One region of the Alteromonas sp. AWJ4_197 genome, then DNA from elsewhere that is predicted to be linked to it. Evidence: predicted binding sites of a transcription regulator. Region 1 holds the regulator's gene; each other region holds the start of a gene.
The links. The regulator FNR, encoded in region 1, switches genes on or off when oxygen is low (the NO sensors DNR and NnrR bind a similar motif). The targets are predictions, from matches to a motif close to TTGATCTAGATCAA.

Region 1 (8,098 bases):
AATCAATTTATACTATCGTTTATTGTTCTTTTTGTTATTTTTCTCGTACTGTTCCTGTTAAGTATTTTTACATTCGGGTTAGCCTTTTTAGTGATTATGCCGCTATATTTTGTGGTGACTGGTATGCTGTATACCACACTGTTTGATACTGCGGAAAATCATCAGGTTAACGAATCAGCGGGACAGGAGTCGACGTTCGATGCATAAAAGAGAAACGATGAAAATTGTACTGATCACAGTTGCCGTATTACTGGTAATTGTTATCAATGCCTGGATCATGTCCTCAAGGGAGCCGGATATTCTGGATATTCCGGTGACAGAACAGGCAAGAAAGCCGGTACCGGACTTCAAAGAGATTGAAAATGTGCAGGAGAAAAAGGAAGCTTTCTTCTCGTATCTCAAGCCTGAAGTCGAGAAACAAAACGAATATCTTCTGTCTCTGCGTCATTATATTCAAACATTGCAGCGACAGTTATCGTTGGGTGAAACGTTAAGTGAAGACGACACCAACCGCATAGCGTGGCTGGTCAATGAGTACAAAGTGGACGAAGGCGCAGATTTAACAGAACAACTTCAGGTACTGATGCGCCGTGTAGATATTTTACCGGTATCACTGGTTCTTGCTCAGGCAGCAAATGAATCTGCATGGGGAACCAGCCGCTTTGCTACTGAAGGATATAACTTCTTCGGACTATGGTGTTTCAGAAAAGGATGCGGTTTTGTCCCGTCACGGCGAAGTGACGGACTCGATCATGAAGTGGCCAGGTTCCCGAACCTGTCGAAAGCCACTTATACCTATATGCGAAACATCAACCGCCACTATGCCTACAAGGAACTGCGCGATATTCGAAATACACTGCGCAGCAATCAGCTTCCTGTTACCGGCGTTGCGCTGGCTGAAGGACTGATGAATTACTCGGAACGCGGGGTCGCTTATGTTGAGGAATTACAGGCGATGATCCGTTATAACAAGGATTATATGTAGTGAAAAAGGCTTTACTGGCAGCAAGCTTTCTTTGTCTGAACATGTATCAGGCGTCGGCTGAAACCATTCAGGTTGAGTACAGCCGTTTCTATAGCCATGTTAAAAAGCTCGATGGTGAAGATACGCAAGCTCTGCAATTTGCATTTGGTTTTGTGCGTGTAGGGGAAGGGTATCTGTGTGGTATTAACGATGCGAAAATCATCACAGAAAAACAGGTGATGCCACTTACTGTTTCGCCGGAAAACCGCTTCACCGTGCCTGATGATAAGATACTTAAAATGGCAGAAGCAGTGGTTGAAATTGATTTGGCGGAAGCGGCGAACTTGTGTGATATGTCCGTTCAGCTCGAGACGAAGCCGGCTTATCTTTCCAAAACCTACACGAAAGAAGAACTGGTATTTCTGCTCGAACAATACAAATCATTCTTCAATGCTATGGGCAGTTTTTTGTCATTCATGATGCCTACTGTCGACGGGCTGAATATACAGTTTGCCGATGATAACATCAGTATGCCTCTTAAAGATGCGCCTTCTATCAATATGGGCATCGTGACGTTACCTGCTGACTGGATAGAACAAAGTAAAGGCCTGACTTTGCCGGATGTGCCGATGAGGATAACGGCAAAAGCCGTGCGCTGAGCCGGTAAGCAGAAAATGTAAAGGAACCGCTTCCTATGAAGCGGTGCCGATTGTCGTATTTTCTTCGATATTATCTTCAATGACTAACTGATATTTAATTTCTTCCGCCAGCCGGTTTACTGTTTTTTCCCCTTCCAGACATAATTCACCAGCACGGTGAAACTCCATCAGTCCTACATCTGAAAGATGAGGCTCTATCAGTACGTCAGGCGGATCTCCGGCCAGTCTGGAGCGGGTCACGCGGGCTTGCAGTATTTCAAGAGAACTGCTCATGACACTCAGGATCCCCGGCGGTTCCGGTTTATCTGACCTGGATTCCGGTGAAAACCACTGCCTGACAATATTTGAACCTTTAGAGAAAAAGTCATCGGTTTTTTTCTGGATTTTTTCATGTTCTGCGGCTGGTCTTTCCAGGCGCTGAGGCTTGAAATCAGCGTTGAGATTCACCGCAATCACAAAATCTGCGCCCAGTTGACGGCAAAGGTTTACAGGTACAGGATTGACGACAGCACCATCCACCAGCCACCGGCCATTATATTCAACCGGACTGAACAAGGCAGGAATTGCGCAGGATGCCTGAATACAATTATCAACGGGCCCTTGGTTGAACATGACTTCGCGGCCGGAGTATAAATCCGTGGCAACCACAGCAAAGGGTTTATTCATCTCTTCAAAAGACGGGGCGCAAAATTCTTCCGCCAGTTTGGTAAACACTTTTTGTCCGCTGGCAATGCCACCTTTGCGGATGCCAACACCCATTAAAGACAGGATTTGCCATTCTGTTAACGAGCAAGCCCACTCTTTGAGGTGCTCAAGCTTACCACTTGCATAGGCTGCACCCACATAAGCACCTATCGAGCAACCCGCAACCACATCTATCTTAACGCCCAGCCGTTCAAGTGCTTCAATGATGCCAATATGTGTCCAGCCCCTTGCAGCGCCGGCACCGAGTGCGAGTCCGATTTTCATGGTTTATTCCGTCAGATTAACAATTTGAACAGGGGATTGTGCATCATCACTGACCGCACTGGTAAAATCCGGCTTGTCGAAGGCTGTATCACCGTCTTCTACCGGTGCGCCTGTGGCCTTGATCCCTTTAAAATCATACAAATTGCCATCAGCGAGGTGTGATGGGGCAACGTTCTGAATTGCACGGAACATAGACTCAATGCGACCCGGAAAACGCTTATTCCAGTCCTGCAGCATCATTTTAATATTTTGTCTTTGCAGATTCTCCTGAGAACCGCAAAGATTACAGGGGATGATCGGGAACTCAGTGGCGTCAGCGTATTTCTGAATGTCTTTCTCACTGCAATAAGCCAGCGGGCGAATAACAATGTGTTCACCATTATCACTTACCAGTTTGGGGGGCATGGCTTTTAGCTTTCCGCCATGGAACATGTTCAGAAACAATGTTTCCAACATATCATCACGATGATGACCGAGGGCTATTTTGGTTGCGCCGAGTTCTTTTGCAGTACGGTACAGGATCCCGCGTCTTAATCTTGAACACAGTGAACAGGTGGTTTTCCCTTCAGGGATTTTATCTTTAACAATGGAATAGGTATCTTCTTCTACAATTTTGTAGTCAATACCCAGAGAATTCAGGTATTCAGGTAACACATGCTCCGGAAAGCCGGGCTGCTTCTGGTCGAGGTTAACCGCGACGATATCGAAATTGACCGGTGCAATTTTGCGTAAAAATAGCAGGATATCCAGCAAGGTATAGCTGTCTTTTCCGCCGGATAAGCACACCATGACCTTGTCGCCGTCTTCAATCATATTGAAGTCTTCGATGGCTTTGCCAACATGTCTGCGCAGTCTTTTCTGCAACTTGTTAAAGTTGTATTTTTGTTTACTTTGCGCACTGTGACTGGCGTTCTCAGATGGCGTAGATGTTACTTGATTCATGGCACTTCAGAATTGGCTGGAAAAATAAAAGTACCATTATACAAAAGCAGACGGAATGCTGCTACACAAGCAGCATTCCGTTATCGCGCATTTACTTAACCGGAGACGTAAACCCGTCAGGTTTAACCGCCAGCACATCGCAATTCAGGTTATCAATAACATGCTCTGCAGTATTGCCCAAAAAGGCGGCTGATATGCCTGTACGTCCCACGGTACCGATGACGACGAGTTCTGCATCCAGCTGTTCAGTCACTTTCGGAATAGCTATATCAGGTAATCCCTCAACAACATGGCAATTTGCTACGCCGATCCCAAATTTAGCGCTGTGGTTTTCCATTTCCTGAACATGATGATTGCGCACAGCGTTATGATACGTCTCAGGATTGAAATCGGGGATCTCAATGGCGATATTCAGTGGGGCAGAAGGATAGGCATTAACCAGATGTACCTGACCGCTCAGTAACTCTGCATAATCCTTTGCGATACCGGTCAACTTGTCATTCAGTTGTGCATGTTCTTTGTCTTCTGTACCCACATTGACTGCCGCAACAATATTACCGTGTTCAGGCCAGGCATGAGCTTTGACAAGTAAAACCGGAGCCGGACATTTTCTTAGTAAGTGCCAGTCTGTTGGTGTAAAGAGCACTGATGCAAAATCATCGTGTTTGCGGGTAGCTTTAACGACCAGGTCAACCTGACGGTTAATGGTGTAGCGGGTAATGGCTTCGTAACGTTTATCACTCCACTCAACAGCAACCTTTACATCATAATCATCGTAGCGGGTCAGATTTTTTTCTGCCCAGGCAATGCGGTCTTTGGTTACCGCATCACGCATGGCTTCACGCTCACTGCGGGTGAGCATTGTTGTCATGTCATAAGAAAAGTCGTATACAACAAGCAGTGCGTGTACTTCTGCACCGGTTTTACGGGCAATTTCGATGGCTCTTGAAAGGGCAGGTTGTTCAGGGTTGTCGGCCTGAACGACGGCGAGAATACGTTTGCAGGTGATCATGGCGTCTCTCCTTATTGATGCAGACAATAAATACTGCCTTCATCTTTAGTATAAGACTTACAGCAGGAGAGACCTTGTTTCAGATCAATATTTCAACGGGATATTAATCCACGCAAAGAGTAGGAATGTCCATAGAGTGCAGCTTTTTATCCATAGCCGTAAAATCCAGAACAGTAATGAGCTTCCCGTCTACTTTGATAATGCCTTCTTTCTGGAAGCGGGTCAGCAAGCGGCTGATCGTTTCTACCGTTAATCCGAGATAATTACCGATTTCGTTGCGGGTCATACTCAGATTGAACTGACGGTGAGAAAAACCCCGTTCTTCGAAGCGACCGGACAGATGGGCGATAAAATAAATCAGACGTTCTTCTGCCGTCCGTTTATTCAGCAGCATCATCATTTCATGATCCTGCTTAATTTCAGCACTCATAAAACGCATGATCTGATGGCGCAATTTCGGGAATTGCTCAGACATTTTTTCAAGGGTGGAATAGGGCAGCTCACACACCATGGCAGTTTCCAGCGCCTGAGTGTAACTCTGGTGAGTGTCGTCACGTAAACCGTCAAAACCGATAATATCGCCCGGGAAGTGGAAACTGATAATTTGCTCTTCACCTTCTTTATCGGTGACAAAAGACTTAAATGAACCTGCCCGCACAGCGTACAGAGAGGTAAATTTATCGCCGGCTTCTACCAGGGTGTCGTGTTTATGCAAAGGCTTTTTGCGTTCAATGATGTCATCCAGTGACTCAATCTCAGTTTTATTGAGGGCCACGGGCAGACACAAATGACTGAAACTGCAATTCTGGCAGTGTATAGAAAAATCCGAACGTTTTTGCATGCTCACTTTCCGCTGTTTGCGATAATTCTAATGTATAGTACTTAAAGCCCGCCACAACAGCAATAATGCGTACAACAGCAAACTCAAAGCAATGATTTGACGAACTACGGGTTGTCTGAAACCTGAGGAAAGCCAGTCTGCACCAGCCCGGACAGCCAGCAACGCCGGTAGCGTTCCTAAACCAAAACCGGCCATGATTACAGCACCGGATATTGCCGTCCCTGAAGCCAGTGCCCATGTCAGGGTGGAATAAACCAGTCCACAGGGCAACCATCCCCAAATCATACCATAGGGAAAGGCGCTGGTAGGAGACCTGAAAGGTAAAAACCGTTTCGACAACGGCTGAATTCTTTGCCAGAGTTTACTGCCGAGGGCTTCAACAGCGGTCAGGCCACGCCACCAGTTACCCAGATAGCAGGCCATGGCAATCAGCATAATGCCACTGATGACGGCGAGTACGGGGCCGGTCACGGGTACAGCTTCTTTCGCTATCTGCCCGATGCCGCCGGTCACAGCGCCGGCAAGTATGTAACTGAATATACGACCAAAGTTGTAGCTAAGCGCATAGGGTAAAGGCGATGAGCCTGCCGGCGTGGCGGCAGACAGTGCCAGCGATACGCCGCCGCACATTCCCACACAATGAACGCCTCCGCCCAGCCCGACCAGCAAGGCAGAAAAAAACGACAGATCACTCATTGAGTTTTTTTCGTTCTTCGGCCAGTTTTTTTTCTTCAGGAGATAAATCATCATCGAAAAGAATACTGTAGCCCTGGCGATCCAGGTCTTCAAACTGGTTAGATTTTACTGCCCAAAAAAATACGCCGATGGCAATGGCCACAATGATCACAGCAAGGGGAATAAGGACGTAAATTATACTCATAGCGTTACTTTAACAGTCTCGTCGAATTTGTTACTACCAGAATACTACTCAGACTCATACCAATCACCGCCATCCACGGCGTCAGGATGCCGGACACTGCAAACGGCAGGATAACCAGATTGTAGCCTACGGCCCATCCCATATTCTGCCTGACTGTCGCTTTTACTCTTCTGGCCATCAGAGTAAGGTGTCCGAGTACAGCCAGCTTATCATTTAATAAAATCACATCCGCGGCACTTTTTGCGATATCCGTGGCATTACCCACTGCAATGCCAACATCAGCCGCTGCCATCACCGGCGCGTCGTTAATACCATCCCCCAGCATCATGACATGACGGCCCTGCCGCTGAAGGGCTGTCACGGCATTTAATTTATCTTCAGGGCTGTTCCCGCCTGTGGCTTTGTCTACAGGTAAATTCGCTGCAATGTCGTCAACATTTTGCTGAATATCGCCACTCAGAATTATCCGCTCCAGTTGCGCCAATTTGCTCAGGCTGTCTGCGGCATCCGCTTTAATTTTATCTGCTACACGAAAGGCGGCAACGGGCACACCGTTTTCGGTAAGAAACACGTTAGCGGGAAAGGGCGACAGGCCGGCATCAACACCGGTGAAAGAAGCCGAACCGGCTTTATAACTGCGGCCATTGCATTGCGCGCTGATGCCCATTCCGGCCACAACGTCAACTTGGCTCAGAATTAATCCCTGATTGTTATCAGAAACAAAGGCAGCGGCAACCGGATGTTCTGAACGGGACTCTATTGCTCCCATCAAAGCACGGATTTCATTTTCCCGTGCCGGCTCAGCAAACCAGCTGTTTATCTGAGCAAACTTTCCTTCGGTCAGCGTTCCGGTTTTATCCAGCACCAGGGTATCTACGTGGTTGATTTGCTCCAGTGCATCGGCTCTTTTCAATAAAATGCCATGCCGGTTAAGGTTTGCCATTGCGCAGGTGAGGGCAGATGGCGTAGCCAGCCCCAGCGCACAGGGGCAGGTTGCTACCAGTACCGCGATGCTGATCCAAAAGGCATTATCATTACCCTGCCAGTGCCAGTAAGCCCATGAAGATGCAGCCGTAATCAGTACTACGGCGACAAAATAACTGGAAAAGCGGTCAGCCATAAGAGCGACCCGGGGCTTCGCAGCCATAGCGGTGGATTGCAGACGGATGATCTGATTTACCAGCGCAAATTTTAACGCCCTGGTTACCGTTACCGTTATTACGCCGGTACGGTTTACCGTACCCCCGAACACCGTATCGCCGGTTTGTTTACGCACCGGATTAAACTCGCCGGTAAGCATCGATTCATCGGTTTCACTGGCACCGTCAGTCACAATACCGTCTACGGGAATGGTCTCTCCGGCTTTGACCACAACAACATCGCCGGTTTTGAGCGATTTCGCCAGTACCTGTGTTACGGTGTTATCCGCAGCCACCTGATTAGCGGTTACCGGAATATACTGCAACATATTCGCTGAGATCTGCGCGGCGCGGTGCCTGCTCCGGTGTTCCAGAAAACGACTCAGTAAAAGCAGGAAAATAAACATGCAAACTGATTCAAAATACACTTCGCCGCGACCGGTAACCGTTGCAAACAGACCGGACAGCCAGGTACCCAACACTGCAATACTCACCGGTACATCCATATTCACGGTCCGGGCCGACAAAGCCTTAAGCGCGCCAACGTAAAACGTACTGCCGGAATACAGCACCACCGGTGTGGTCAGAACCAACGCTATCCAGTGAAAATAAGACCGTGTCTGTGCATCCATTGCATCGAATAAATCAAAATACAGGGCCGCCGCCAGCATCATTACCTGCATGGTCATCAG
Region 2 (8,098 bases), on a different contig from region 1:
TTAACGATAACGTCAGTACGTTGCTGGCCGGCAACAGTGATGGCGCAGAGACCATGTTAAGTATTGCCAACTGGCTGGCGGCCAGTCAGGACTGGCAAAACCTGGGTGCTCTGGTCAGTACATTGGATAAAAACGCTAAACGCCTTGATAGCAGTAACACAGCAATGCTGAACGTTATGAAGGCGAACCTCGCCATTGCGAAGGATCAGAACAGTAAAGCGCAGGACTACCTGCTGACTGCTATTAAAGCCGCGCCGGCGAACGGTGATGCGCTGATGACGCTGGCAGCACTTCTGCGTAAAGAGAAGAAAGACGAACGTGCAAAAATGTATTACCTGCGTGCCGAAGCACTCCCCGAATATAAAGAACGGGCCATGCTGGGACGGGCACAGGTCGCCATTAATCAGAACGCTTACGCTGATGCACTGACGTTGCTTCGTCAGGTGTACAAATCGAATTCGGGACGCAGTGATTTGCTGAGCAATATTCAGTCTCTGGAAAATATTGTGAAGAACGCATCATAATGACAACACAACATCTCCCTTTCTATTCAGCACCTGCCTTTACGGTAACTGTCAGAGTCATTCTGGCGGTGGCGGGTGGTTATGCGGCGGCTACCGCAATCAGTTTGTTGCTGGCGGCCGGGTCAGAGGTGTCCGGCCGCCAGGAAATTGCCTTTATCCGTATGGTGTTTTTCCTTGCATGGACGGTTTATATTATCTGGATATTCGCCATCAATAACCATGTAAAAGCCTTCATCACCGCGCTGGCAATTAACGCCATGGCGTGGGGACTGGTGTGGTCCGGTGTAGCGTCATGAAGGGGAGACGGCAATGAAAGGTTCACTCAGACAGTCGATGACCTGGCTGCATACATGGAGCAGCATCACCGCGGGCTGGATCCTGTTCGCGATATTTTTTACCGGTACGCTGGCATTTTTCAGAAGTGAAATTACTCACTGGATGCAGCCTGAATTACATGTGTCTGTGCCGGCTGAGAACAGCGCTGAAGTGGCTTACCGCTATTTGCAGGGCAAGGCCACGGGGGCTCAGGAATGGCAAATTTCTTTACCGGGACCCAGAGAAGAAACGGTCAGTGCAAGCTGGCGCAATGGCGGGGAAAATCGCCAGCAAATGCGTTCGCAACGTGCCGTCCTGGATGCGTCTACCGGTGAGGAGCTGACACCGAGAGAAACCGCCGGTGGCAATTTTCTGTACCGCTTCCACTTTGAACTATACGGCGTACCGCGTGCTGCAGGTGAGACCTTCGTCGGCATTGTCAGCATGATGATGCTCATTGGTATTGTCAGCGGCGTGATCATGCACCGTAAAATCTTTGCAGATTTTTTCATGTTCAGGCCAAAGAAGAAGCTGCTTTCCTGGATAGACGGGCACGTTCTGGCATCCGTGCTGGCGCTGCCATTTCATCTGATGATCACATTCTCCGGCTTGTTACTGTTAGGAGGCACTTTGCTTCCGTGGAACGGCAGTGGTGGTGGTCATGGTGGACCTCCCGGTGGCGGAGGTCCGCAGGGACAGGGCGGGCCGCAACGGGGCGCACCGCAAGCGCGGGCAATACAACATAAGCCGGCAGCGCCGGTTGTGGACAATAGCGCCCTGCTGGCACAGGTTATGGCCAGTGCTTCTGCTGAATGGGGCGTACCTGCTGACCGCATCACCATTAAAAATCCGGGCACAGATAAAGCGACATTTTCTGTATCCGGTCCCAACCGTGTTGAGTTATCCGCCGGTCGTGGCGGGAACAGCGGGCTGGTTTTTAACTCTGAAGGTGAAATTCTTAAAGTAGAAGAGGCGTCTTCTGCACCGAATACCAGCCAGGCAATTTATAACTATATGGATATGCTGCATCAGGCCCGTTTTGCCGACAGTGTTACCCGCTGGCTGCTCTTTTTTGCCGGTATCCTGGGCACGTTAATGGTGGGGACCGGTTCTATCCTTTGGGTAGAGAAGCGCGCCAAAAAGCAAATGGGACGCAGAGGCTTCGAACTGGTGAGAGGCACGAACATTGGCGCTATCGCCGGGCTGATGGTGGCTACCGGTGCTTATTTCTGGGCGAACCGCCTGTTGCCTGTAGAATTGGCGACACGCAGTGACTGGGAAATACGTAGCTTTTTCATTGTGTGGGGGCTTTGTGTGGTAGCCGGACTGTTCAGACGCGACCGGAAAGGCTGGCTCTGGCAAACGCTGGCGGCTGCAGTGCTCTTCACCTTTATTCCGTTGCTGGATGTCGCTACATCACCTGTCCCGGTGCCTGATACGTTAAGGATCATATTCGATGCAGCCTGTCTTATCCTGGCCGCGCTGGCCTGGTATGCGGTGAGTAAGCTTAAGGCAGAACCTAAGTCAAAACGCGCGCCGTCAGGCCGCAAAGACAGCCTTGCCCGCCGGAGACGGCCTGCACCGGAAGCGGGCAGCACCGGGGAGCAGACAGCATGATGACATTTCTGTGTTTACTGCTGTGCATTGCCGGTTTCCTGCACTTTTCTATGGCTAATCCGAAACATTTCCGTGCGGTCACCGGTGATGAGATTGAAAATGTGCCCGGGGGCAGGCTGATATTTCAGACGCTGGCAGTGTGTTTTCTGACTGTAGCGACGTTTCCGGCGATAGCCGGCTGGCAAACTGAAATCGGACTGGTTGTGTGGTGCGGATTGCTGCATGTGGCAGCGGTACTGGTGTCTTTGCTGTTTACTTATCAGCAGGATGCGCTGGCATTTGTATGGCGCTGGTGTGTGCCGGGAGGCTGGCTTCAGCGGGTATTACCCCGCTGATCCAACTGTCCGGGTTCAAACTTAGCCCGGACGTTTTACCCAGGCACTGCACCAGCCGTTGGTGTTAACCAGTTTACCCGGGAAAATGGCGCAGGGACGGTGAGCTTGTCCGTCCTCACCCTGAATGTACATGCAATTACCGCACTGAGACCCTTCCACCGTTGATTTCGGGGTATATTTCAATGCCTGTGCTGTGGGGTCGTCGGTCTGCAGTTGCTCCTGTGCCTGTGCGCGAAGTGCAGTGCCACCTAACGTCAAACCGATCAGTGTGGTGCCTGACAGTTTTAGGAAATCACGACGGTTCACATTACTCATAATTTGCTCCCATAAAGCTTAAACGAGAATGATTTGTTTTTATTTGGTCTTATAACGTAAAAAACCTGCCGCGATGACAGGTTTACCATGACAATAGTTATACGACACATTTACGGGACTGCCAAATCGTTCCGTCACATATTTGATGTAGATTAACTTTTCTTCACCGCAGGACCTGTGCATTTACGCGTTTTTACCTGCCAGCGTGACGGGTTTGTCCGGTTTCGCATAGGCATAACGGGCGATGGGTTCCGCACGGTGGTAAGTATCCAGCCCGCTGATACAGGCAAGATTCATTTTCTCCAAATCCAGTTGTCCGTCCTCACCGGTGGCCCCCTCCATCACGTAAATATCAAGCACCCTGCCAATGACCAGTACTGTCTTATTACATTGCAGCGTGGTTATTTCTTCTGCCGCCATGGCCATACGCAAAGGACTTTGAGCGACGAAAGGCGCGGCGAATCCGTCTTCTTTCAGCGGTGTTAAGCCCGTGGCATCAAACTCACTGGTGTGTTCATCATAGCGGGCAGAAGTCTGGTGAGCTTTATCTGTCCAGCCGGCGCTGACTGCATTAATGGTGTACACACCGGTTTCACGAATATTTTCCAGCGTTTGCCGTGGCACAGTGTGCGGACGTAACAACATGCCCTGAAGAGGAGGATGCGCCCCCACGTGAAATACAGAGCTGATAATGGCCAGGTTATCCCGTTTACCGTCAGTGGTGCCTACAAGGTTGGCCCCTTTGTAGCCTGACAAGCAGTTGATCAGGTTCGTTCGGGTCTGTTTTTCCAGCTCATTAATAGCAGCAGAGGAAAAATGCCGCATGGACGGGTCAGTCATATCAGGCATTCTCCTGCTCAACCTGCACAGTTAAGTTGTCGCCGTCACTGTACACTGTCATTTCAATAGGCTGACAGCAGACCTGGCAATCCAGTACCTGCATAACATTGATATCGTTCTGCTCATCAATTTCTACTTCATTCGGCTCCATGCAATAGGGGCAGTGAAATAACTTAGGGGTCGTCAGACTCATAACCACTCCGGATAACTGATTAAAATGATGTTGCTAACCTTTGATATACGAAGAAAACAGATAACCGGATTGTAAGGAAACTGCATCCGGCGGGTTGATTAAAGTGGCTGTATAAATATACACTTGGTCAGGTGTACAGTGTCCGGTGCAGATGATGCGTAAAACGTTGCCTGAAAAATATTATCTTGATCACTTCCGAGAGTTTTTGTCCTTTTTCGACGGTGCCAGTGGCGCATTGCTGGACGACAGCGCCCGGCGTTTTATTGAGGATTTCAATGCACTGCCGGAACCGCAGCAATGCATCATCGCCCGTGCAGCAAATCGCAAATACGCCATCATCAACCGTGAGCATTTCTACTACGAAGAAATACCGCATCCGCAGCAGCAAATAGATGCGCTTTCCGCCTCCGGCTGGTTCGGGTGTGTAACAGAAGCGCCGCTGCAGGAACTGGCCGGTATGCTGACCAAGGCTGATATTCTTCAATATCTGCATGATCTCGGGATCAGCGGTCAGCCTGCTTCAGCTAAAAAAAGTGTACTGATGTCAGGCTTATTCGATGGCATAAAACGTCATGGCTGGCCGGCGTCATTGTCGGTGGAGCATTTACTGTTTTGCCGCTTCGATGCCACTATGCGTTATTTGCTGTTTCTGTTCTTCGGCAACATCAAAGGGCGGCTGAATCAGTTTTCCATGCGTGATCTCGGTATTATGCGTACGCGGGGCCAGGCTGTGTCTGATCAGGCACGCTTCGAATTGCCGGAGGATGCCGGCGCTGCTTTTTACTATGCTTCACGCACCGGCGAACTGGATTTTCTTGATGATGAGGCCTGTCTGGCAGCAGCAAAAGCCCCCGTGCCGGAAACCTTCTCCACCATTTCAGCAGTGCTGGCGGAAAAATACCACGCAAAACTGGGGTCAAAGCTGCTTTCTGTCGACCGGCAGGCTGCACTGACTTTTCTTGAGCAGTCTCCCGGCGACACAGCAAAAGAAAAATGGATTCGGGAAGCTTACAAAGAAGGGTTGAAAGACGAGGTGAAGCAAAGCCTGGAAAGCATTATCGACTCCCCGCCCTCTGATACATTGCTGGCTTTCGCAGAAGATTTTTATCAGCGTAAATATCATAAGAAGCGCACCAGTATAGTGACGGATATGTTGCGCAACGCATTCCGTACACTGCAACTTGACGAGAGTCAGAATCAGTCTGTTGAACGGGGCGTCATTGCCTGGTATCAGCGTCACGGCGCTGAAGCCTGGCGAACCGAGAATCGCTTGTGGCGGAGTCTGTTTGCCCTCACGTTCTGGACATTATTGTTTGAAGAGGATGCGCCGGTAACTGCCTTCGACCGGCGTCCCCAAAGCCTGAAGAATAATGCTTTCTACGAGTCATTTGCGGTAAAAATTGATGAGCTGCTGGCAAGTTTTACTACTGCAGACGCACTGATGAAGCACGTAACGGCCATGGCCGCTGCCCATTATGGTGAATCGAACAGCCTGTTCCTGTGGGGAACAAAATTGCTGGATCCGGTCAAAGGGTTGCTGACGCATGCGCCGGTTACACAAGTAACAGCCATGCTGAAAATGATGGCGCAGGACTTTGCCAGTCTGCGTGACGGTTTTCCCGATATTATGGTGGTGGAAAACGGGGCGCTGCGGTTTGAAGAAATTAAGGCGCCCGGCGATCAGCTTCGCCGCAACCAGCTTGTCAGTATTCAGAAGCTGCAGCAGGCCGGATTTGATGTGCAAATAACGCAGGTAAGCTGGTACCGTGACCCGGAGCAGCCCTATGCTGTCGTTGATATCGAAACCACGGGCGGCAACAGCCAGTATCACCGGATCACCGAAGTCGGCATTGTGAAAATTATCAACGGGGTAGTGGTGGATGAGTGGCAGTCTCTAATCAATCCGCAGCGACACATTCCTTCGTCTATTACCCGGCTGACCGGGATCAGTAATGACATGGTCGCCGGTGCACCGGTGTTTGCCGACGTAGCTGAATCCATCGAAGCGTTTACCCGCGACTGTGTGTTTGTCGCCCATAACGTTAATTTCGACTATGGATTTATCAAGCAGGAATTTGCCCGTCTTGAGCAGCCTTTCCGGCGGCCCAAGTTGTGTACTGTCAGAGAGTCCAGAAAAGCCTTTCCCGGACTTGCCTCATATTCACTGGCGGCGCTGACAAAACACTTCGGCATTGATATGGAACAGCATCACCGGGCATTATCTGATGCAAGGGCGTCAGGCGAACTGCTGGTGATGACGCAGCAACAGGATTAAAAATGCTTAATGCATCGTTGCTGAACCCGCGGGTTTTCTCCTGCGTATTTTATTATGCACTGTTGAAGTGTGTACGCGTTCTTGCTGTTTGGCCTTCTCTCCGGGAAGGCCTTTTTTTATAACTTCATTTTTAAACCGGTGAGAATACGCTCAACGTTGTCCACCACGTCCAGCCGGATAAACCATTCTGCATCTTCTGCGAACAGCGCACTGCCGCCTATTTCGCCGGAAAAGCCATGACCGTATCCGAGAAAGTCCTCGGTGAGTTCCGCACGGGAACCCAGCCCTTCATCAACCCGGGAAGCGTAGACAAAGTAGGACAGCGGATAGTTTTTAATGGCACCTTCCCCGGCAACGCCAATAATGGCTTTATTGCGTGACTGGTCAAGACGCTGGATCCACTCAATAAATACTTCGTGCTGCGGGTGCCAGGCATAGCGGTATTCACTGCGGACAAAATTACCGCCTGTCATGCGCTCCAGACTGATCTCAAAGCCGGCTTTATCTGAAAAACGGCCCGAATATTCCAGCTCTGCATAATCCAGTTTCGCCGGTAGTTGCAGAGCATCTGAGGGATCCTGATTATCCAGTTGCCCGGCAACCAGTTCTACGGCGTGATGACTGTTCAGATTAACCACATGGCGAATACCTTCAATCCAGCCGTCCTTCGACAAGCCGGTGGAAGATACCCGCCCTTTGTAGGTGGGAATAATACCAATCTCCGTCTTGCCTGCAGATGACGTATGTCTGACATATAAACGACGGACATGAAGCTGCTGGCTGCTACCGTCAAACAAGGTGTTGTGGCTTGAAGAGAAGTCATTACCGGTGACAATAAAACTGTTCAGGCTCCAGCTTTCCCCCATAGCGAGTTGAGGATAATAGCGGATCCGGTATTGAGTGCGGTGATCTCTGTCTGAGCGGGCATCTGAACGAACCTGTAAATCCAGCTTGTCGTTAAAAGACCATTCACTCTGACCCGAAGCACTGGTGCCGATAAAAAGAGCAACACACAAACCTGAAAAATACCGCCACATAACACTGCTTTCCATATACCGGACACAAATAAACCAAACACAATACGATGAATTTATTACATTAGCTCAGGCGACAAATGTTCGGGCAAAAAAAAGCCAGCACGGGGCTGGCATAGAAGTGGAACGTAATGAGATTGGGAACTCAAACACATCGGGAGAGATGTTCAGGAAGAGGTCTTCCCGTTTGAAGTTGAGATTATAATAGCGCTGACCAGCTGGTCCGGATATCGGGAAAAAGCGATGAGTGAAATCGTATTTTACGAATGATCTTGCGAGTGATTAAACGAGGCACAGGAGAGAGGCGGAAGCACCGCCTCCCTGCATGCAAAATCAAAAGCGGTAACCAATACCCGCCATCAATGCCGCAGAAACGTCATCGCCAGAGTCTGATACTGCTGTTGATTCGAGCTTGGCATAAAAGCCCTGCGCCTTACCTGAAAAGGTGAATCTCGCGCCTATTCCGGCAGTAAACTCATTTCTGCGATAGGTACTCGTGTAAGAGCCGGGAATGCATTCAAATTCATTACAGATAACGGAGTCTATCACTGCGTTGTCTTCATCTATCCGCGATACCCCCAGCTTTCCATAGAAACGGAACCAGTCTGTATTGAAATCGTGACCCAAATTTAACCCGGCGTAGGCAATGG
Region 3 (8,098 bases), on a different contig from region 1:
TGCTGAGTAAAGTCATCGATAACGCAAACCATATTTCTACGCCGGAGAATTCATGACCGCAGATGCACAATTTAACCGATGGATGCGCGGCGCATTAGTGCTGTTCATTGCCATTTGTGCTTACATTTTTATTGCCGATTTCAATATTCCCATGACACCTCATTCCATGGTGCAGCGTCCTGTTGTGACTGTGGCACCCAGAGTGTCGGGTGAAGTGATCAGCGTTGCTGTGCGAAACAATCAGCCGGTCCGTAAAGGGGACGTGCTGTTTAAAATTGACGGTACTGACTACGAACTGGCGGTGGAAAAAGCCCGCCTGGCATTGCGGGAAGCGCAGCAGACTAACGACAATTTGCACGCCCAGCTGGCCGAAGCTCAGGCAAGTATTATCGAATCACAAGTTACCCTTGCTAAAGACAAACGTGAACATAAGCGTTTAGCCTCATTAGCTGCTAAAAATCTGGTCAGTACCCAACTGGTTGATCAAAAAATGGCTGAAGTTGAAGCCGCCGGGGCAAGACTGCAGGCTGCACAGGAGCGTAAAAAAGCGTTACAGGTTGAGCTTGGTGATGAAGGAGAAGATAACCTGCGCCTTCGTATTGCTACAAATACACTTAAACAGGCTGAACTGGATTTGGCGCGTACCACTGTTGTAGCACCAGAAGATGGCGTCGTTTCGAACCTGCAACTTTCGCCCGGCATTCAGGCTCAGGCAAATCAATCTCTGCTTTCGCTGGTGGTCACAGGTGAAGAACGTGTCGTTGCCGATTTCCGCGAAAAAAGCCTGAGTAAAATTGGCAATAGCGCAGGTGCTCTGGTGGTATTTGATGCCCTTCCCGGGGAAGTGTTTCACGCTTCAGTTGTCAGTAAAGATTTGGGTGTGGCTACAGGACAACTTTTGCCGGACGGGAAGCTGGCCGAACCGGACGTATCCGACCGTTGGGTACGTGATGCCCAGCGTGTCCGTGTGTATGTTGCGTTAACCGACCAGGCTCTGCCCGCCGATATGGTGAGCGGCGCACGGGCGACGGTGTTGCTGCAACGTCATGAGGACGGCATCTTTAACTGGATAGGCGCAGCGCAGATGAAGGTTGTCAGTCTGTTGCACTATATCTATTAAGATGGGTATCAGTAAATTGTCCGGTTTTTTACTGAAAAAGCAGCGTGACCATCGCTTTATTAATTCGGCCGGGGATTATTCCCCGCAGGACCAGCGTCGGGTGTTGCGCATAGCCCTTGGCAGCTGTGCCGGGTTTCTCATCAGTAAATACATGAACTGGCCGTACGGCGTATTTTTCGCTGTCTATCCCATGTTATTGCTGGGCATGTTGCCTAAGTTCGACCGCCTGATTGCCTGGCAGTTTATGGTAGGTGTGGCGGTGAATGTGGTGGAAATCTATCTGCTGAATGTGTTTTTCAAACATCATCCGGCTTTAATGATAATGGGTGTGTTTGCAGTATTTTTTGTTCATTTCAGGTTGATGGCTAAAGGCTCGCACTTCCTGCTATGGGCCTCCGGGATAGTCACTCTCTCAGTGTTGCTCCATTTTTCAAGCTATCCGGATGCATCACTAACCGATATGACTATGGCGGCATTCCTCGCCACGCTGATATCCGTTATTTCTGCAGCGGTGCTTTACTGGCTGATTCCGGAGACTGATCCTATCGCACCGCCACCACAGCATAACGTGACGTTTGCACAGATTAATCACCGCACGCTGACGGGGGCGATTCTGGCGACGCTGTCATTCGTTGTCTTTCAAATTTTCGATTTGAAAGATTCCCTGTCTGCGCAGGTAGCAACGGTACTCGTGCTGTTTCCCATGACCTTCCGCGGCTCGCTGGAAAACTCTATGAAGCGGGCGAAAGGCGTAGCCTTAGGGTGTGCGCTGGGTATTACCGTACAATTATTGATGTACGATCTGATCCGCTATCTTCCCCTGGTTGTGATTGCGATGTTTATCACCGTTATGCTCACGGCACGGCTGCATCTGATTGAACGCACCGGTTCAGGTATGGGCTTTGGTGCCTTAACCACCATCGGCATTTTGTTCGGGCAGTATCTTCAGCCCAATTCAGACATGCTGTACAGCAGTATGTACCGCTTTTCCTCTGTCGTTATCGCACTGTCACTTCTTATGAGCCTGGCGTGGCTGCTGGATGGTTTTTTAAATCGATTCGCGATTACGCGAAATGTATGATGCAGTGATAATTTATTGAAGGAAAACAGTAATCTTGGAAGTAGCAAGCTTTACAGATTTATTTACCGGAGGCGGGGCAGTATCCGCTGCTGTAGCGCTGGGACTGATTATTCTCGCAGGCCTTACGTCAATGATAACAGCTTCATTCGGTGTCGGGGGCGGTGTTATGTTGCTGGCGACCATGGCAACGGTTGTGCCGGTAGCCGCGTTGATCCCTGTGCACGGACTTGTTCAGTTAGGTTCTAACGGGAGCCGTTCGTGGCTGACCCGTTCGCACATCGACTGGGCCATGGTGAAGTGGTTCAGCGGTGGTGCGCTGGCCGGGGCTGTTGCTGCGTCTTTCATTGTGGTGCAACTGCCGCTAATCACCATTCAGTTTACTGTAGCGGGTTTTATCTTATTTTTAGTGTGGGGACCCAAACCGGCGAAAAGGGAGCTGAGCAAAACCGGCCGTTGCATTGCCGGTGCGCTGACGACGGTTGCGACTATGTTTGTGGGCGCGACAGGGCCGCTGGTCGCCGGGTTTGTGCACCGGAATACTGATAATAAGATGACCCTCACCAGTACGTTTGCTACCTGTATGACATTTCAGCATCTGCTTAAAGCCTTTGTTTTCAGCTTTGCCGGATTTGCTTTTTTTCAATGGTTGCCACTGGTAGTTGCTATGGTAGTCAGCGGCTTTACCGGCACCTGGCTGGGGTTGAAAGTGCTGAAAAAAGTGTCTGACGAACGCTTTGCCCTACTGTTTAAAGTTATCGTTACCATACTGGCCCTGCGCCTTATCTGGCAGGCAGCGATGTCGCTCTAACGCCTGCTGAGCGTCAGGCCGTATCGCCGGAGTTTTCTGTAAAGTGTTCTGGTGCTTATGCCAAGTACGTCTGCCAGCGCTTCCGGCGTACCGTCGAAGGCTGAGATGATTTCAGACAGGTACGCTTCCTCTGCTTCTTCCAGTGTTTTTAATCTGAGCGGGCCGGACTCCTGTTCGCTTTCCGGTACTGTCAGATGTGAAGGTAAGTCCGCCGGAGTGATGTGTTCATCTACCGATAACAGAGCGGCTTGTTCGGTGACGTTGCGCAATTCTCTGATATTGCCGGGAAATGCATAACGGCTGAGTACGGAAAGGGCATCTTTGTTAAAGGTCTTCTTCGTGTGCCCGGCTTGCGCCAGGAATTGCCCGCATAGCGCAGGAATGTCTTCCCTGCGCTGGCGTAGAGAAGGCAGGGCGATGGGAAAGCCGGCAATCCGGTAATAGAGATCTTGTCTGAATTCGCCTTTCTCAACCAGCTGTTTAAGGTTTTTGTGTGTAGCGCAGACCAGCCTGAAATCAGAGTGCTTCAGCTTCAGGCTGCCGACAGGACGGTAAGTTCCTGACTCCAGCAATCGCAGCAGCTTGACCTGCATACTCATGGGCACATCGCCAATTTCGTCAAAAAAAACCGTGCCGCCACTGGCCACGTCAATGAGTCCTTTTTTCGACGATGATGCGCCGGTAAATGCCCCTTTCTCGTGGCCGAACAGCTCTGATTCAAATAATGACTCAGTCAGTCCGGTGCATTCAATGACTACAAACGGTTTGTCTTTCCGCGGGCTGCTTTCGTGAATAGCGTGAGCGACAAGTTCTTTCCCTGTGCCTGTTTCTCCCTGCAATAACACGGCAATGTCTGCCGGTGCTGCGCGGCTGATTTGATGCAGCATATTCCTGAAAGACGGTGCACTGCCAATGAGTTTCGCATTACCGGCACGGGGAGAAGCGAAGGTGATTTGCTCCAGCACCTCCAGGTAGCCAAGCACCATACCATCTTCGTCTTCCACCGGCTTCATTGTGATCTGGCAGTGAGAATCGCCTGTGCGGGTTTTGTGATTGTGTACCACTGAGCTTGGTCTTTGTGTACTTTTGCATTCCGCAAGGGGGCAGTCTTCTCCGGCTTGATCACAGGGAACAGCATTGTTGTGAGACACGCTGAAGCAGGTACTTTTACCGGTGATGATGTGCTCTTCATAAGTGTCGCGGTAGAGCTGGTTAACCGCATGCACCACATAATCCGGCGTGATAAAAATCGCCGGCTTATCAATCGCATTGATCATCGACTGAATAATAGAAATGTTCACGTTTATGCCCCCCTCAGTGAGTTATGACAATTATGTCACAAGATTTGTCAAAAATGACTTTGTTTTTCCGGTGAGAAAGCTTGCGTTGGATCAAATAGCGGCCTGTTCGAAGGGTGTAAGGTAGCGGCTATGAAATTTGCGATGTATCCGAAGTCGTCCGGTGGCTCAAACATCCCTGTTGTGTTCGTTATTCACGCTTTCTGCGCACAATAATTGCGGTTTTTGATTTATCTCACGCTTCTGTGATTGCCAACGTTACTCTGTGGCACGACTTCTGCTCTGCCAGTGATATTAAATTCGGCTACATCGTCGACATTTCGCCAAATTACTAATTAATCGGGAGATGTTCCTAATGAGCGATACATTACTGGAGTTATCGCGCTGGCAGTTTGCATTGACTGCTATGTTCCACTTTATCTTTGTACCCCTTACCTTAGGTATGACTTTCCTGCTTGCCATCATGGAATCGGTTTACGTGATGACCGGCAAGGAAATCTACAAACAGATGACCAAATTCTGGGGTAAGTTGTTCGGGATAAACTTTGCGATTGGTGTGGCTACCGGCCTCACCATGGAGTTCCAGTTCGGTATGAACTGGTCTTATTATTCACATTACGTGGGTGACATTTTTGGCGCGCCGCTGGCTATTGAAGGCCTGATGGCGTTTTTCCTTGAATCAACTTTCGTCGGACTGTTCTTCTTTGGCTGGGACCGCATGTCAAAAGTGAAGCACCTTATGGCTACCTGGCTGGTGGCTATCGGTTCTAACTTTTCGGCGCTTTGGATCCTTATCGCCAACGGCTGGATGCAAAACCCTGTGGGCGCTGACTTCAATGTTGAATCTATGCGGATGGAAATGACCAGCTTCGCTGACGTTATTTTTAATCCGGTGGCACAAGTGAAGTTTGTACACACTGTTTCTGCAGGCTATACAACAGGCGCAATGTTCGTGCTGGCTATCTCCAGTTATTACTTACTGAAACACAAGCATGTTGCGTTTGCCCGCCGCTCTTTTGCCATCGCTGCAAGCTTTGGTCTGGCGTCTGTGTTGTCAGTGATTATTCTGGGCGATGAAAGTGGATACGAAATCGGTGACGTGCAGAAAGTGAAACTTGCCGCCGTTGAAGCGGAGTACGAAACCCATCCTGCGCCTGCGCCATTCACCATCTTTGGTATTCCCAATGACGAAGAAGAGCGCATGGACTATGCCATTCAAATTCCGTACGCCATGGGCATCATCGCCACCCGCAGCTTTGATGAAGAAGTTACCGGCATTAAAGATTTGAAAGAGCAGCACCGTGTTCGCATTTTATCCGGTGTGCAGGCATACAAGCACATGGATGCAGTGCGTGACGGTTCAGCCACGCCGGCTGAGCAGGCGCTGTTTGACGCGAATAAAGAAAATTTGGGTTACGCCATGCTGCTGCAACCCTTTACGCAGGATATTACACGGCCTACACCTGAAGCGCTTGAGCGTGCCGTGGATTACAGTATTCCGCCTGTTGCACCGCTGTTTTATTCCTTCCGCTTAATGGTACTGGCAGGCTTTTTAATGCTGGCTCTGTTCGCGGCAGCGTTCTGGTACAGCACTAAACACCGCATTACTCAGCCCCGCTGGTTACTGAAATCAGCCCTCTACGGTTTACCTCTGCCCTGGATTGCCTGTGAAGCAGGCTGGTTCGTCGCCGAGTTTGGTCGTCAACCATGGTCTATTGCAGAAGTACTGCCGGTCCACGTGTCTGTTTCCAATCTGAGTGTGGGTGATGTGGTATTCACCATGGTGGGCTACACCTTGTTCTACACCGTGATGTTCATTATCAGCTTCTACCTGATGAAGAAATTCGCCAAAAAAGGACCGGTTCCTCCCGGCGACGAACAGGATGAAGCAAGCGTAATTGGTTTAACTGAAAAAGGAGCAAACGCATGATCGATTATGAAGTGTTGCGGGTGATCTGGTGGGTGCTTGTCGGTGTGTTACTGATTGGCTTTGCCATTACCGACGGCTTTGATTTAGGTGTAGGTTCGTTGCTTACAATTATCGGACGTACCGACGAAGAGCGCCGGGTGATGATTAATACCATCGGCCCGCACTGGGACGGCAACCAGGTGTGGTTCATCACGGCCGGTGGCGCTATTTTTGCTGCCTGGCCAATGATTTACGCTACTGCGTTTTCCGGCTTTTACATCGCGTTATTTCTTACGCTTGCTGCGTTATGGATGCGCCCCATCGGCTTCGATTACCGTAGTAAACTGCCCGGAGCAAAGTGGCGTCAGCGTTGGGACTGGGCGTTGTTTGCCGGCGGATTTGTTCCGGCACTTATCTTTGGTGTTGCGTTCGGAAACCTGTTACAGGGCGTACCCTATGAATTTGATAATACGTTGAAATCCACCTATACCGGCTCTTTCTTCGGATTATTGAATCCCTTTGCCATCCTGACCGGTCTGGTATCCGTTGCATTACTGCTTAATCACGGAGCAACCTGGTTGCAAATGAAAACAGACGGTTTTGTTGAAGTGCGTGCCCGTGCCACCTCAGTGATCCTGTCTTTGGTGACTGTGGCGTTATTTATTCTGGCAGGGGTGTTTGTAGCCTTCGGCATAGATGGTTATGTGATGAGCTCTGTAGCAGACACTTATGCCGTCTCAAATCCGTTGCACAAAACCGTTGTCACTGAAACCGGCGCGTGGATGAACAACTATGGTACTTACCCCTGGATGATCATTGCACCGGCACTGGGTATTGCAGGTGGCCTGGCGTGCGCGGCCTTTTCAAAAGCAGGCCGTGCTGGATGGGCATTTGTGTCCAGTTCTGCCATGATAGCCGGCGTTATATTAACGGCGGGGTTCTCAATGTTCCCGTTCCTGATGCCAAGCAGCACAATGCCGGATGCAAGTCTGACAATGTGGGATGCTACATCCAGTGAAATGACATTACGTGTGATGTTCTTCGTAGCCTGTGTATTTGTACCCATTGTACTGTCTTACACCATCTACGGGTTCTACGTGATGCGTGGAAGAGTTAAACAATCTGATTTAGATAAATCTCACGCGATTTACTAGGAGGCATTATGTGGTATTTCACCTGGATCCTTGGCATTTTACTGGCTTGTTCATTTGGCATTATCAACGCCATGTGGCTGGAGTCTACCGAGAACATGGACCGCCCTGATACTGAAGAATAAGGGATAATTTGAGTCGTTCCCTCTCACTTACCCGCTGGTTTCAGCAATCTGTCGCCACCGGAAACCCTGCTCCCCGCAGGGCTCTGGTGGCACTTACCGTCCTCCACGTTTTACGTGATGCTGCGCTCATTGCGGCATACTGGGGTTTTGCTGCCATGGTGTCGCAGTGGATCATTGACGGGGTTGCCGCTTCGTCCTCACTGTTATGGTTTACTGCAATTTGCCTTGCCGGCGTGTGGCTGAGTCAGGGGTGCAGCATCTGGTTGAATCATCATGGCAGACTAAAACTGCTCTTTCGCTTACAGCAACAGCTATTGCGCACATTTGGCCGTCAGCAACATGCTTTAGTGCGTCAGCATTCAACCTTTCACTGGCAAACCTTGTGGCAAATGCACATCCCTGCTGTGGTGAACTGGCATTTTGATTACCGTGTTCAGCAACTGGTGGCGGTGGTAGTGCCGCTTTTTGCTCTTGTGGTCATTTTCAGTGTCAGCATAGTTGTGGGCGGGAGTTTGTTGATCACTTTACCCATTGTACCGCTGTTTATGATACTGGTTGGTAAAGGTGCCGCGGCATTGCACCGCAAGCATTTTATTGCTCTTGAGC

Region 2: the regulator FNR is predicted to act here: its motif matches at 3,249-3,262, upstream of ACXAGC_RS02305 (high-potential iron-sulfur protein).
Region 3: the regulator FNR is predicted to act here: its motif matches at 4,391-4,404, upstream of ACXAGC_RS01380 (cytochrome ubiquinol oxidase subunit I).

What each region holds. Positions count from the first base shown of each region.
Region 1 covers NZ_JBSWWW010000004.1:101,833-109,930, reverse strand. Annotated here, with positions in the region: gene ACXAGC_RS09700 (hypothetical protein) at 1-207, shown strand, start outside; gene ACXAGC_RS09695 (glucosaminidase domain-containing protein) at 200-985, shown strand; gene ACXAGC_RS09690 (DUF2987 domain-containing protein) at 985-1,623, shown strand; gene rssA (patatin-like phospholipase RssA) at 1,657-2,592, opposite strand; gene ttcA (tRNA 2-thiocytidine(32) synthetase TtcA) at 2,596-3,534, opposite strand; gene uspE (universal stress protein UspE) at 3,626-4,546, opposite strand; gene fnr (fumarate/nitrate reduction transcriptional regulator Fnr) at 4,650-5,393, opposite strand; gene ACXAGC_RS09665 (sulfite exporter TauE/SafE family protein) at 5,415-6,083, opposite strand; gene ccoS (cbb3-type cytochrome oxidase assembly protein CcoS) at 6,076-6,267, opposite strand; gene ACXAGC_RS09655 (heavy metal translocating P-type ATPase) at 6,272-8,098, opposite strand, start outside.
Region 2 covers NZ_JBSWWW010000001.1:535,172-543,269, reverse strand. Annotated here, with positions in the region: gene ACXAGC_RS02325 (tetratricopeptide repeat protein) at 1-524, shown strand, start outside; gene ACXAGC_RS02320 (hypothetical protein) at 524-820, shown strand; gene ACXAGC_RS02315 (PepSY-associated TM helix domain-containing protein) at 834-2,456, shown strand; gene ACXAGC_RS02310 (DUF3325 domain-containing protein) at 2,453-2,791, shown strand; gene ACXAGC_RS02305 (high-potential iron-sulfur protein) at 2,813-3,106, opposite strand; gene ACXAGC_RS02300 (flavin reductase family protein) at 3,290-3,946, opposite strand; gene ACXAGC_RS02295 (zinc ribbon domain-containing protein) at 3,948-4,139, opposite strand; gene ACXAGC_RS02290 (exonuclease domain-containing protein) at 4,291-6,414, shown strand; gene ACXAGC_RS02285 (hypothetical protein) at 6,531-7,451, opposite strand; gene ACXAGC_RS02280 (outer membrane beta-barrel protein) at 7,782-8,098, opposite strand, start outside.
Region 3 covers NZ_JBSWWW010000001.1:310,916-319,013, reverse strand. Annotated here, with positions in the region: gene ACXAGC_RS01405 (MarR family transcriptional regulator) at 1-56, shown strand, start outside; gene ACXAGC_RS01400 (HlyD family secretion protein) at 53-1,120, shown strand; gene ACXAGC_RS01395 (DUF2955 domain-containing protein) at 1,122-2,201, shown strand; gene ACXAGC_RS01390 (TSUP family transporter) at 2,236-3,009, shown strand; gene ACXAGC_RS01385 (sigma-54 interaction domain-containing protein) at 3,006-4,286, opposite strand; gene ACXAGC_RS01380 (cytochrome ubiquinol oxidase subunit I) at 4,663-6,237, shown strand; gene cydB (cytochrome d ubiquinol oxidase subunit II) at 6,234-7,370, shown strand; gene cydX (cytochrome bd-I oxidase subunit CydX) at 7,379-7,492, shown strand; gene ACXAGC_RS01365 (ABC transporter ATP-binding protein/permease) at 7,501-8,098, shown strand, end outside.